Linked DNA regions of Haloactinomyces albus. Each later gene encodes a partner of the first gene's protein in a complex. Links are inferred from orthologs where the notes say so. Each region holds a gene or a part of one and is shown on either strand. Other genes may lie near its edges.

Evidence for each region.
Region 2: the proteins of smc (region 1) and JOF55_RS02340 are in contact, whole or in part, in a crystal structure (PDB 3ZGX), measured with the Bacillus subtilis proteins. The link is inferred for Haloactinomyces albus from one-to-one orthologs.

What each region holds. Positions count from the first base shown.
Region 1 is NZ_JAVDXW010000001.1:960,108-967,425, reverse strand. The notes cover bases 1,482-5,656. They hold smc (chromosome segregation protein SMC), read left to right. Parts: upstream 1,482-1,787; coding sequence 1,788-5,456; downstream 5,457-5,656. Other genes in these bases: JOF55_RS04470 (hypothetical protein), read left to right, coding at 5,637-5,656; JOF55_RS04480 (acylphosphatase), read left to right, coding at 1,482-1,661. Outside these bases: JOF55_RS04495 (nucleoside/nucleotide kinase family protein), read left to right, coding at 1-305; JOF55_RS04490 (hypothetical protein), read right to left, coding at 324-515; JOF55_RS04485 (hypothetical protein), read right to left, coding at 512-1,102; more of JOF55_RS04480, read left to right, coding at 1,368-1,481; more of JOF55_RS04470, read left to right, coding at 5,657-6,200; signal recognition particle-docking protein FtsY, read left to right, coding at 6,386-7,318. UniProt on the Bacillus subtilis protein: Required for chromosome condensation and partitioning.
Region 2 is NZ_JAVDXW010000001.1:500,148-506,253, reverse strand. The notes cover bases 3,144-6,106. They hold JOF55_RS02340 (segregation and condensation protein A), read left to right. Parts: upstream 3,144-4,201; coding sequence 4,202-5,011; downstream 5,012-6,106. Other genes in these bases: JOF55_RS02330 (pseudouridine synthase), read left to right, coding at 5,678-6,106; scpB (SMC-Scp complex subunit ScpB), read left to right, coding at 5,086-5,685; JOF55_RS02345 (ParA family protein), read left to right, coding at 3,144-4,086. In the rest of the region: pyrG (CTP synthase), read left to right, coding at 1-1,200; JOF55_RS02355 (NUDIX domain-containing protein), read left to right, coding at 1,213-1,884; site-specific tyrosine recombinase XerD, read left to right, coding at 1,999-2,940; more of JOF55_RS02345, read left to right, coding at 3,136-3,143. UniProt on the Bacillus subtilis protein: Participates in chromosomal partition during cell division. May act via the formation of a condensin-like complex containing Smc and ScpB that pull DNA away from mid-cell into both cell halves.

The DNA.
Region 1 (7,318 bases):
TCGAGGAGTCGTTCGCGGGGGCGATCGCCGTGCCACCGGAGATACCGCTGGTGATCACCGAAGGAAACTACCTGCTGCTCGACAGCGACCCGTGGTCGCAGGTGCGGGATCTGCTGGACGAGGCGTGGTTCCTCGCGCCGGACGAGGACAGCCGCCTCGACCGGCTCATCGCCCGCCATGTTCACCACGGCAAGTCTCCCGGGCAGGCGCGGGAGTGGGTGCAGCGCAGCGACGAGAGCAACGCCGCGCTCGTCGCCCCCACCCGAGCACGCGCCGACGTTCTCGTCCGTGGCGACCCGGCATAGCGGCACGCCCGCAAAGCCTCACCGCTGATCGAGCTCGGCGCGGACATCGTCGGGAATGCGACCGGTGTGGTCGATCGGAGTCCACGGTTCGGTGCGGATCCACTGTGAGCCGCATCCGCGGCAGGCCAGCAACGGAAGGCCGTCGAGCTCCGCGGGCGTGCGGTGCCAGGAACACAACGACCGGCAGGCATGAGCGGCCGGCTCGCTCATCGGGTAGGCAGATCCTTGGAATCTTTTTTCTCCGATGATGTTTCCGGAGCCGGAGGATCGGTGGTCGTGGTGGTGCCGGTCGTGGTGGTGCCGGTCGTAGTTGTTGTGGTGGTGCCGGTCGTGGTGGTGCCGGTCGTAGTTGTTGTGGTGGTGCCGGTCGTAGTCGTATCCGTGGTGGTTGGAGTTGGTGCAGGAGGCTCAGATCTCGGTGGCTTCGGTGCCCCGGGCGGTTGCGGGTTGCCCGGAGCAGGAGTCGGCGACCTGTGTCCGTCGTGATTCGTTTCCCGCGCGTCCTCGTCACCGGAGCTTCGGGTAATCGAGGAGAACCAGGTCATCCCACGAGTTCGTGCCGAGGTCGGGGACACGGGTGCGAAACGTCCGGTCGAAGCCGGGGCCGAGCTCGTGGTGCTGCGGGCGACCACGTTCGGATCGACCATGATGTTCGGCGTGGCGGTGCTGTGCCGGACAGCGGGCAGGGCCATCGCGGCGATCGTGGCGAATCCGGTGGCGACCACCATGCCTGCGCCTGCGAGGACGACCAGGCGCTTCGGCCGGGCGTCGGGATCTTCGTACTGCATCGCGTCCATCGGTGTCCCACTCGTGTGAGCCTGTGTTGCAGGATCCGGGATTTCGGGCGGGCACCCGCGGTAGGCACGAGGTGCTCGCGACGGCCGTCTTCGGTGTTGGGAGGTGTCGCGTTCGCAATACGGTAGCGATCAGGTGACTCCCGAGTGTGCGGGGGCGGTCCTTCGCAGTGCGGCGGGTTGATTCGCCCCGCCCGATGTCGATCTTGCCTCGATGAACGACATGTGAGCTGACCAGGACAGAGGATCAAGTCGGTTATCCGGCATCATGTCGGATGTGACGGATACGGAATCGATTCGACTGACCGCCTGGGTACACGGCCGCGTACAGGGCGTGGGGTTCCGATGGTGGACCCGTGCGCGGGCACTTGAACTGGGGTTGATCGGCAGCGCCACCAACCTGCCCGCCAACAGGGTCGAGATCGTCGCCGAAGGTCCTCGTGCTGCCTGTGAACAGCTTCTCGATACTCTGCGTTCGGATGCGGCACCGGGCGAAGTGGAGTATGTCGCAGAGCAGTGGTCGCAACCGAAAGGCGACCTGTCCGGGTTCGTGGAGCGGTGAGCAGCGGATACCTTCCGGCGCTCCGTGCGGTTGCGCGAAGATGCGAGCACGGTCACCGGTAGGCTTTGCCGCACGGTGTGCTCACCGTGCGCAGTCCTCGCCTCGCGGGAAGGTCCTTGAGAAGCCGTGCACTTGAAGAGCCTCACCCTCAAAGGGTTCAAGTCCTTCGTCTCGGCCACCACCCTGCGCTTCGAGCCGGGTATCACCTGCGTGGTCGGACCGAACGGTTCGGGCAAGTCCAACGTGCTCGACGCGCTGACCTGGGTGATGGGGGAGCAGGGTGCCAAGGCACTGCGCGGCGGCAAGATGGAGGACGTCATCTTCGCGGGCACCTCCGGGCGGGCACCGCTGGGCCGTGCCGAGGTCACGCTGACCATCGACAACGCCGATGGCGCGCTGCCGATCGACTACACCGAGGTCTCCATCACCCGGCGGATGTTCCGGGACGGTGCCAGCGAGTACGAACTCAACGGAAGTTCGTGCAGGCTGCGGGATGTACAGGAGCTGCTGTCGGACTCCGGTATCGGCCGTGAGATGCACGTCATCGTGGGTCAGGGCCAGCTCGCAGGCATCCTGCAGGCCAAGCCGGAGGAGCACCGCAAGCTCATCGAAGAGGCCGCAGGCGTGCTCAAGCACCGCAAGCGCAAGGAAAAGGCGCTGCGCAAGCTCGATGCGATGCAGGCGAACCTCACCCGCCTGACCGACCTGACCAGCGAACTCCGCAGGCAGCTCAAACCGCTCGGCAAGCAGGCCGAGATCGCGCGGAAGGCCCAGTCGGTGCAGGCCGAGCTTCGGGACGCCCGGCTGCGCCTGATCGCCGATGATCTGGTGACGGCCCGTGCCGAACTTGCCCGCGACGAGGCCGATCAGGAGGCCGCGCGTGCCCGGCGCACCGAGGTCGAGCGTGCTCTGCAGTACGCCCAGTCGGAAGAGAAGACCCTGCAGGAACAGGTGTCCGCCGATGCCCCGAGACTGGCTCGCGCGCAGGACACCTGGTACCGGCTCTCGGCGCTCGAGGAACGCTTGAACGGCACGCTGCGTCTGGCCGCCGAGCGGCACAAGCACCTGACGGCGCAGCACGAGGAACAACGCAGCGGCCGTGATCCCGATGATCTGGAGCGCGAGGCCGAGGAGGTGGCCGAGCGCGAGGCCACGTTCCAGGACGAGGCGCAGCATGCCCGGGACACCCTTGCCGACGTGGTGCAGCGACGTTCCGACCTGGAGTCGGCGTTGCAGGAGGCGGAGCGTGCGCACATGGCGGCGGTCCGGGCCATCGCGGACCGCAGGGAGGGTGTGGCTCGCCTGTCGGGGCAGGTCGAATCCACCCGCAGCAAGGTCGGTGCGACGGCGGACGAGATCGAGCGGCTGTCCGCATCACTGACCGAGGCGAGCGAGCGCGCCGAGGTCGCTCAACGGGCCTATGACGACGCCGAAGCGGAAAACGGCGGCCAGGATTCCGAGGACGCCGGCATCGAGGAGCGTCATACGAATGCGGGACAGGCACGGGACGCGGCGCAGGCGCGGGTGGAAGAACTCGTACGGGCCGAGCGTGCCACCGAACAGGAGATCGCCTCCTGGAAAGCCAGAGTCCAAGCTCTGTCAATGGGTCTGCACCGTAAGGACGGTGCCGGTGCGCTGATGGCGGCCGGTGAGCGGATTCCGGGGTTGCTCGGTTCCGTGGCTTCGCTGCTCACGGTGGAATCGGGTGCCGAGGCGGCGCTGGCGGCTGCTCTCGGAACGGTGGCCGATGCCGTCGCCGTCAGCGGCGTCGACGATGCCGTTTCCGCGCTGGAAGTACTCAAAACCGATGATGCGGGCCGCTCCGGTGTGCTGGTGGGGGAGCCCACTGTGGTGACCGATCGGAAACAGTGGCCGGAACTGGGCGGAAACGCTCGCTGGGCGGTCGACCTCGTGACCGCGCCGGAAGCACTGCGCCCGGCCGTGGCAGGTGCCCTGGACCGGATGGCGGTCGTCGACGGGTTGCCGGACGCTGCCGAGCTGGTGCGGCGTCATCCGGAAGTGCGGGCCGTGACCGCGGACGGAGACGTGCTCGGCGGACACTGGGCCATGGGCGGTTCCGATACCACCGGTGGCGGACAAAGCACCATCGAGGTTCAAGCGGCCGTGGACGAGGCCGAGCAGGAACTTGCTGCCGCCCAGCGGCGTCTGGAGCAGCATTCGGCGGCGCTGGAGGGCGCCCGTGCCGAGGAGCAGGCTCGCGAGGACGAGGTGCGTGCCGCACAGGAGCAGATCAACGAGGCCAAGGTCCGTGCGGCGCGGAGCTCGGAACGCCTGTCCAGCCTCGAGCGGGCAGCCCGTTCGGCTGCGGGTGAGGTCGAGCGCTTGCAGCAGCAGCGTGACAAGGTGGAGCGGTCCCGCGCGGAGGCACTGACCAAGCTCGCCGAACTGGAGGAACGGCTGGAAGTCGTCCAGTCGGAACAGGACGAGCAGGAAGAGCCCGACACGGCCGAGCGCGATCGGCTCGGCGAGGAGCTGACGGCGGTCCGGCAGGAGGAGATGGACGCCCGCCTCGGTGTGCGTACTGCGGAGGAACGGGCCCGCGCCGTGCAGGGCAAAGCCGATCAACTGCGCCGCGCCGCGCACCACGAGCGCGAGGTCCGGGCACGTGCCGAAGCCGCGCGCAAGGCGAGGGAGCACGGTGCACGGGTGGCGAGCACCGTCATCGCCGGCTGTGAGACCGCGCTGGAACGCATCGCGAATTCGCTCCGGGCGGCGACCGAGGAACGCGACACCGCGCAGGCTCAGCAGACCGAGCATGAGCAGTCCCTCAACGCGGTGCGTAACCGAGTGCGGGAGTTGTCGGGCGAGCTGGAAAAACTCACCGACGCGGTGCATCGTGACGAGGTCGTGCGCGCCGAGCAGCGACTCCGCATCGAGCAACTCGAATCCAAGATCATCGAGGATTTCGGGGTCGGGCTCGACGACCTGCTCGAGGAGTACGGGCCGACCGTGCCGGTGCCGCCGAGCCCGGCGGAGATGGCCGAGTACGAGGCCGCCAAGGAGCGCGGTGACCAGGTCGGTGAGCCGCCCTCGGTGCCCTACGATCGCGATACTCAGCAGCGGCGGGCCGAACGTGCGGAGAAGGATCTCGCCTCGCTGGGCAAGGTGAATCCCCTCGCTCTGGAGGAGTACGCCGCTCTCGAGGAGCGCTATAAGTACCTGTCCAACCAGCTCGAGGATCTGAAGGCCACCCGCCGGGACCTGCTTGATGTGGTCAAGGAGGTCGACGAGAAGATCCTGGAGGTTTTCTCCGCTGCCTACGAGGATGTGGCCGCCGAGTTCCAGAAGGTCTTCTCGGTGTTGTTTCCCGGCGGCGAGGGACGCCTCGTGCTCACCGATCCGGACGACATGCTCACCACCGGGGTCGAGGTCGAGGCCCGTCCGCCGGGCAAGAAGGTCAAGCGGTTGTCGCTGCTGTCCGGCGGGGAGAAGTCGCTGACAGCGGTGGCGATGCTGGTGGCGATCTTCCGGGCGCGCCCGTCCCCGTTCTATGTGCTCGACGAGGTCGAGGCCGCGCTGGATGACACCAATCTGCGGCGACTGATCGGTCTGCTCGACCAGCTCCGGCAGACTTCCCAGTTGCTCATCATCACGCACCAGAAGCCCACGATGGAGATCGCCGACGCGCTGTACGGCGTGAGCATGCGTGGCGATGGCATCACCACGGTGATCTCACAGCGTCTCGGTTCGTCCGAGGGGGACGACTCCGGCGCGGAGACGGTCGAGGGGCCGGTGGGCATGGCAGCAGGAACGGAGCAGTCCGATTCCGCGTAGTGCCGGACGGAATGGTTCCCGAAGCCGATGGTGCGATTGCGCGCCCGTTCCGACATCGCTCCCGATCCCGGTGTCCTGCTTTCCGGATATATCGGCCAGGAGGGATTCCGGGCTGCTCTAATATGATCATCGATCTTCAGCGTGAACCCCGATCCGTACTCAGCTCAGGAGGCGCATTCGATGACCAATCCGCACGGGCCACCGGGACCGCAGCAGTATCCGCAGCCCGGGGCACCGGTCCCCGCCCCGCAGGGGCCTCCGCAGGGGCCTCCGCAGGGCGGTTATCCGCCTCAGGGGCCACCCGTTCAGCAGGGCCCCGGCGCGGCAGGAGCGATGGGTCAGCAGATGGCACCGCCGCCACCGGGGATGGGCCGGATCGTGCTGGACACCTCGTATATGCCGCTGGCATTCCTTCTGGCGCTGTTCAAACCCGGGATCACGGTCAACGGGCAGCCATACCCCGTCGCTCGATGGGGACAGAACGTTCTCGACCTCCCGCCGGGTCGGCACCAGATCCAGGTGCACGTGAACTACCTGTGGAAATTCGGCCATGCCCAGGCCTTCGTGCCGGTCGATCCCGGCAGGCAGGTCGACGTTTACTACCGTTCGCCCGCCGTTGCTTTCGGCGAGGGGGCGATCGGGCCTGTCCCGCAGTCCACGCCGAACATGGCGCTCACCATCGTGCTGATGGTCGCGTCGGTGTCCTTCGGATTCCTGTCGGTCATTCTGAGCCTGACGATCTGAGCTCCGAGGTGCAGAGCACCATGCGCGCATCCGCCGTTCGGACCAAGGGCATGCTGTAGGTCATCCGATCGGGTAAACGCGAACATCTCGGTCGTGGTGTTGGTGAATTGTTCCACTGGGGCCGTTCGGTCCGGGACGTACGGGTCCGCTCGGATCGGCACCATTCGAGGTGCGACGATGGATGTGTGTCCACCACAAACGTGATCTTGATCATCGTTGTTGCCTTGGTAGTGCTGGCGATCCTCGTGGTCGCCGGGTTCCTGCTGAACCGCCGCAGACGGATCAGTCTGAGCCGGCGTGACGAGCGAGCCGATCAAGGCGGCGCCGTCCGGGAGGGCGGTTATCGCACCGACAGCGGGATCAGCCTGTCCAGTGGCGGCACCGGTACGGCAGCTCCGCCGGAGCATCCGGCCGGCGACCGAACCGAGCAGGGACAGCCCGGTGTCGGTGATGATGCCGCTGTCCCCCGGGACAGCGAACGACGCGGCATTGTCGATGTTTCGCTTCCGGAGCGGTCCGGGACGGAAACCCCCACAGCGCCGCCCTCCGAAACCGAGGCGGAACCGGGCAAGCCGCCTGAGCAGCCGACGATTCCGACACAGGAGGAGCGGACCTCGGCGGCATCGGCACCGGCGGCTCCCGCCGAGCGGGAGGCGCCCACTGCCGAGCCGGAGGCACCCACTGCCGAGCCGGAGGCGCCCGCCGCCGAACCGCAGGTATTTCCGGCCGAACCGGAAACCCCCGTGGAACTGGAAACGACAGCGCCCGCCGAGCCGGAGGCGCCCACTGCCGAGCCAGCGGCTCCTGCTGTCGAACCCGAGGCTCCTGCTGTCGAACCCAAACCTCCGGAACCTGCGCCACCCACGGAACCCGTGGAGGAGATCGAGCCCACCAGCGGACGGCTCGAACGCCTGCGCGGCCGGCTGTCGCGGTCCCGGTCCACCTTCGGTCAGGGCGTGCTCGGACTGCTGGGCGCGGGCGACCTCGACGAGGACTCCTGGGAGGAGATCGAGGACACGCTGCTCATGGCCGACTTGGGCGCAGCCACTGCCACCGAGATCATCGAGCGGCTGCGTTCGGAGATCGCCTCTCGTGCGGTACGTACGTCCGACCAGGCT
Region 2 (6,106 bases), 460 kb from region 1 along the record:
GTCCGGCACGATGTCGGGCGGGACAACTGCTTCTTCCTGCACGTGTCCCTGGTGCCCTTCCTGGCCCCCTCGGGAGAGCTGAAGACGAAGCCGACCCAGCACTCGGTCAAGGAGCTGCGCAACATCGGTATCCAACCGGATGCTCTGGTGTGTCGCGCCGACCGGGAGCTTCCCGAGGACCTCAAGAGCAAGATCGCGTTGATGTGCGATGTCGACTCCGATGGTGTGGTCGCGTGCCCGGACGCACCGTCGATCTACGACATCCCGCGCGTGCTGCACGCGGAGGGACTCGACGCCTACCTCGTGCGCCGGCTCGGTCTGCCGTTCCGCGACGTGGACTGGTCGGTCTGGGGAGACCTGCTCGAGCGGGTGCACCAGCCCACCGAGCGAGTGCGGATCGCGCTGGTCGGCAAGTACGTCGATCTGCCCGACGCCTACCTGTCGGTGACCGAGGCTCTTCGCGCCGGAGGATTCGCCCACTATGCGAAGGTGGAGCTTCAGTGGGTGCCTTCGGACACGTGTGAGACCGCGGCGGGTGCGGCACACGCGCTTGCCGGGATGGACGGTGTTCTGATCCCCGGTGGCTTCGGGGTTCGAGGTATCGAGGGCAAGGTGGGGGCCACCCACTACGCCCGGACACACGGTATCCCGCTGCTGGGGTTGTGCCTGGGGCTGCAATGCATGGTGATCGAAGCAGCGCGCAACCTGGCGGGTCTGGAGCGGGCGAACTCCACCGAGTTCGAGGAGCCCTGCCAACATCCGGTGATCAGCACCATGGCCGACCAGCACGACGTTGTCTCCGGTCACCGCGACATGGGGGGCACCATGCGGCTGGGCTCGTACCCGGCCAGCCTGCAGGATGGTTCGATCGTGGCAGAGGCGTACGGGACCTCGGAGACAGCCGAACGTCATCGCCACCGCTATGAGGTGAACAACGAATACCGGGACCGCCTGGCCAAGGCGGGGCTCGTGTTCTCCGGGACCTCGCCCGATGACCGCCTGGTCGAGTTCCTCGAACTGGCCCGCGAGGATCACCCGTTCTTCGTCGGAACCCAGGCGCATCCGGAGCTGACCAGTAGGCCGACCCGGCCGCATCCGCTGTTCGCGGCGTTCGTCCGGGCGGCGCTGGATTACCGCGCGGCCGAACGACTTCCTGTCGAGCTTCCGTCGAACATGCATGCCCCGGCCGGGAGTGTGTGATCGAATGGGGCTGTGCATGCGAGCGGAAACGCCGATGACGACAGGGTGACCCGGACCCACGGTCAACACGAGTTCACGACCGTATCCAGCGCTGATATCCACGTGGGCAGGATCTTCGCGCTACGCGCGGACGAGGTCCGGATGCCCGGCGGCACCACCTCGAGTAGAGAGGTCGTGGAGCACCCTGGGGCGGTGGCCGTCGTTGCGCTCGACGATGCGGGTCGCGTGGTACTGGTCCACCAGTACCGCTACCCCCTCGGGCGCAGGCTGTGGGAGCTTCCGGCGGGCCTGTTGGACGTGGCGGACGAGGACCCGTTGGACACCGCGCAACGTGAATTGGCCGAGGAGGTCGGTTTCGCCGCTGAGCAGTGGTCGGTGCTGGTCGATATCGCTTCCTCGCCGGGATTCACCGATGAGGCCGTGCGAGTGTTCCTGGCCCGGGGCCTCTCCGATGTCGGCAGACCCCTGGCGACGGGGGACGAGGAAGCCGATCTCGTGTTCGAACGGCTGCCGCTGAGTACGGCCGTGCGGCTGGTGTTCGACGGTGAGATCGTCAACGCTCCCACCGTGTCCGGCCTGCTGGCTGCCCAGGCGGTCGGCGAGGGGCGTGCGCAATCCCGAGCACCACGGGCACAGTGGTACGACCGGCCACAGCGCTTTCCCGCGCGTCGGAAACAGGTGTGACGATCCACTGCGGTGACCGTCTCGCGAGTCCGGACACCGCTTCGGCGACCGTGCGTGAATCTTTAGGCTGCAAGCGCATGCTGCCGTGCCGAAGAGCGTCGAAGGAGGCCAGTGGTGCAAGGATTCGAAAACCTGCCCGACGGGTTGCGAGTCGTGATCACCGGCTACCTCGATCACCTGGCGGTCGAGCGTGGTACAGCCCGCAGCACCCTGGATTCCTATGCGCGTGACCTGCGCCGCTATGCCGACTACCTGCTTGGCGGGGGCATTTCCGCGTTGCGGGAGGTCAGTGCGGAGCATGTCGCCTCGTTTCTGGCGGAACTCCGGCAGGGCAGCAGAGGGCGCCCTCCGATGGCGCAGTCTTCGGCAGCCCGGGCACTGGTGGCCGCACGCGGGCTCCACCGGTTCGCCTACCTCGAAGGGCTGACCGACTCCGATGTTGCGCGCGAGGTGTCTCCGCCCAGTCCGCCCCGGCGATTACCCAAAGCTCTTCCGGTGGAGCAGGTGCTTCGCCTGCTGGACAGCTGTGGCGGTGCGGGAGTTCGCGACCTCCGGGAACGGGCGCTGCTGGAACTGCTGTACTCATCCGGTGCGCGAATCTCCGAAGCCGTGGGGCTCGATCTCGACGATGTGAACACCGAGGAGCGCACGGTCTCGTTGGATGGCAAAGGGGGACGGCAACGCCTGGTGCCCGTGGGCCAGCCCGCACTGCACGCCCTGGACGCCTACCTGGTGCGGGCGCGACCGACCCTGGCGATACGTGGACGTGGTAGCCCGGCCGTCTTTCTGAACTCCCGGGGGACGCGGCTGTCCCGGCAGAGCGCCTGGAACGCGCTGAAATCCGCCGCACAGCGGGCGGGTATCACGGCGGAGGTCTCGCCGCACGTACTGCGTCACTCCTTTGCCACGCACCTGCTGGAGGGCGGCGCCGACGTTCGGGTCGTGCAGGAGCTTCTCGGCCATGCGTCGGTGGCCACGACGCAGGTGTATACCTTGGTCACGGTGAACACGTTGCGCGAGGTGTACGCGACGGCGCATCCGCGCGCGCACGGGTGACCGCCGGGCGGTGGTGGTGTCCGTGCGGCGCTTGCCTCCGAGCGTTGCCGTCGAGGGCGGATCGTGGCAAGAACCACCGGCAGCACATTTCCGACACGTCGGCGAGGCGCGTTGCCGCTGGTATTGCCTGCCACTTAGGCTGCGCGCGACTGTCCCAGGCCCTATCGCCACCCGTAGACAAGGAGTCGGATCGTCATGTCGACACCGCAGCCCTCCGCCGACGGGCGGTCCCGGGGCGCGGTCGACCTGAGTATCGCCCCGGACAAACCCGGCGCGCCGGACGAGGACGTCGACACATCCCCGGACTCCTCGTACGACGATGTCGGCCCCACTGGCAGGCCACGTCGGCGCATTCCCGAGCCGCCGATATTGGACAAGCACGGGCCCGCAGCAGTGCTGGCCATGTGCAACCAGAAGGGCGGTGTCGGGAAGACCACCTCGACGATCAACCTCGGTGCCGCACTGGCGGAGTACGGCCGACGGGTGCTGCTGGTGGATTTCGATCCGCAGGGTGCACTCTCGGTCGGCCTCGGGGTACAGCCGCACCAGCTCGAGCAAACGATTTACAACGTCATCATGGAGAGATCGGTCACCCTCGATGACGTGGTGCGCCGGACCACGGTCGAGGGAATGGACCTGTTGCCGAGCAACATCGATCTCTCCGCCGCCGAGGTGCAGCTCGTCGCGGAGGTCGGCCGGGAGCAGACACTGGGGCGCGTGCTGCATCCGGCGATGAAGGAGTACGACTACGTCCTGGTGGACTGCCAACCCTCGCTGGGATTGCTCACGGTCAACGCCCTCGCGGCGGCTGACAGCGTGATCATCCCGCTGGAGTGCGAGTTCTTCAGTCTGCGTGGCGTGGCACTGCTGATCGACACCATCGAGAAGGTTCGTGAGCGTCTGAACCCGAAACTGGAGATCAGCGGGATTCTCGCGACCATGTTCGATCCGCGTACACTGCATTCCAGAGAAGTCATGGCCAGGGTGGTCGAGGCGTTCGGTGACATCGTGTTCGACAGTGTGATCAACCGGACCGTGCGTTTCCCGGAAACCACTGTCGCCGGGGAGCCCATCACGCGCTGGGCCCCGCGATCAGCCGGTTCACGGGCGTATCGCACGCTCGCCCGTGAAGTGCTCGCCCGATGACCGATCCATACGGATCGACCTGAATTGCAGGAGAGATGACGTGAGGGAGGCGGAAGCCGCGGAGGTGACGCCTGCGCCGGACGGGGCGTCCGATCCGGCCCCCGCCGATCGGGAATTGTCGTCCTCGGGTCGCTTCACGGTACGGCTGGACAATTTCGAAGGTCCCTTCGACCTGCTGTTGCAGCTCATCTCGCAGCACCGGCTCGATGTGACCGAAGTGGCGCTACACCGGGTCACCGACGAGTTCATCGCCTACACCAAGGAACTGGGCGAGAGCTCGGAACTGGATGAGATCACCGAGTTTCTCGTGGTGGCGGCGACATTGCTCGATCTCAAGGCAGCGCGGCTGCTGCCCGCCGCCGAGGTGGAGGACGAGGAGGACCTCGCGCTGCTGGAGGCGCGGGATCTGCTGTTCGCGCGGTTGCTGCAGTACCGTGCCTACAAGCAGGTGGCGGCGCTGTTTCGCGAGTTGGAAGCCGGAGCATTGCGCCGGTATCCCCGGGCGGTGTCCCCGGAGGACCGCTTCGCCGGATTGCTGCCGGAGGTCGTGCTGGGAGTGGATCCGATGGGATTCGCCGAAGTCGCCGCTGCCGTGTTTCGGCCGAAGCCGCCTGCGACGGTCTCGCTGGAGCACCTGCACCAGCATCGGATCTCGGTTCGCGAGCATGCGGCGGTGCTGCGTGTGCTTCTCGCGGAGAAGGGCGTCGCAGACTTCGCCGAGTTGGTCGGCGACTGCGAACACTCTCTCGAGGTCGTGGCGAGGTTCCTGGCTCTCCTGGAGTTGTATCGGGAAACCGCGGTGCTGTTCGAACAGGAGGATCCGTTGGGCGAGTTGGTCGTGCACTGGGTCGGCGGTGATCTGCAGCAGGCACGTGCCGACGCCGAGGCGGCCCGGGCCAGTGATGTGGAAGAGGAGTACGGGTGAGCGAGTACGGTGCGACCGATGGGGAAGTCACCCCGCAGACTTCGGAAGCAACCGGCGAGGGCCCGGACCCCGATATCGGGAGGGACGACTCCGGCCGGGCCGCACCGGTGTCCGGGCAGGCGCCCCCGGACCTCACCGCGGAGGCGGCACTGGATGCGGCGCTGGAGGCATTGCTGCTGGTGGTCGACGTTCCCGCTGGTGAAAAGCTTCTCGCGGAGGCCCTGGAGCAGCCGGTCGAGCGGGTCGGGGCAGCTCTGCAGCGGCTGGCCGACAGGTATACCGAGGACGAGCGAGGAATCGATCTGCGGAAGGTCGGGGAGGGTTGGCGCTTCTACACCCGCGAGACGTACGCACCCTATGTGGAGCGCTACCTGCTCGATGGGCAGCGTGCCAAACTGACCCGGGCGGCATTGGAGACGCTCGCGGTGATCGCCTACCGGCAACCGGTGACCCGGTCCAGGGTTGCGGCGGTACGCGGTGTCAACGTCGATGGCGTTATCCGTACCCTGTTGGCACGCGGCCTCGTCGAAGAGGCCGGAACCGACCCGGAAACCGGCGGCATCCTGTACAGCACGACCGAGCTGTTCCTGGAACGGCTCGGGCTGTCCTCGCTGCAGGACCTGCCGCCATTGGCTCCCCTGTTGCCCGAAGTGGATGCGATCGACGATGTCTGAATACCGTGACCCGACCGGCTCGCCTGCCAAGGCGGAGGGGGTGCGCCTGCAGAAGTTGCTGTCCCAGGCAGGGGTGGCCTCGCGGCGTGCGGCTGAGCAGATGATCTCCGAGGGACGGGTCGAAGTTGACGGTGACATGGTCACCGGGATGGGCAAGCGGGTCGATCCGGAGACCGCCGTGATTCACGTGGACGGGACCCGGGTGGTGACCAACCGGGAGGCGACCCACCTGCTGCTGAACAAGCCCAGGGGCATCCTGTGCTCGATGTCCGACGACCAGGATCGGCCGTGCATCGGCGATTATCTGCGCGAGCGTCAGGGGCGCTTGTTCCATGTCGGCAGGCTCGACGTCAACACCGAGGGACTGCTGCTGATCACCAATGACGGCGAGCTCGCCAATCGGCTGATGCACCCTTCGTAC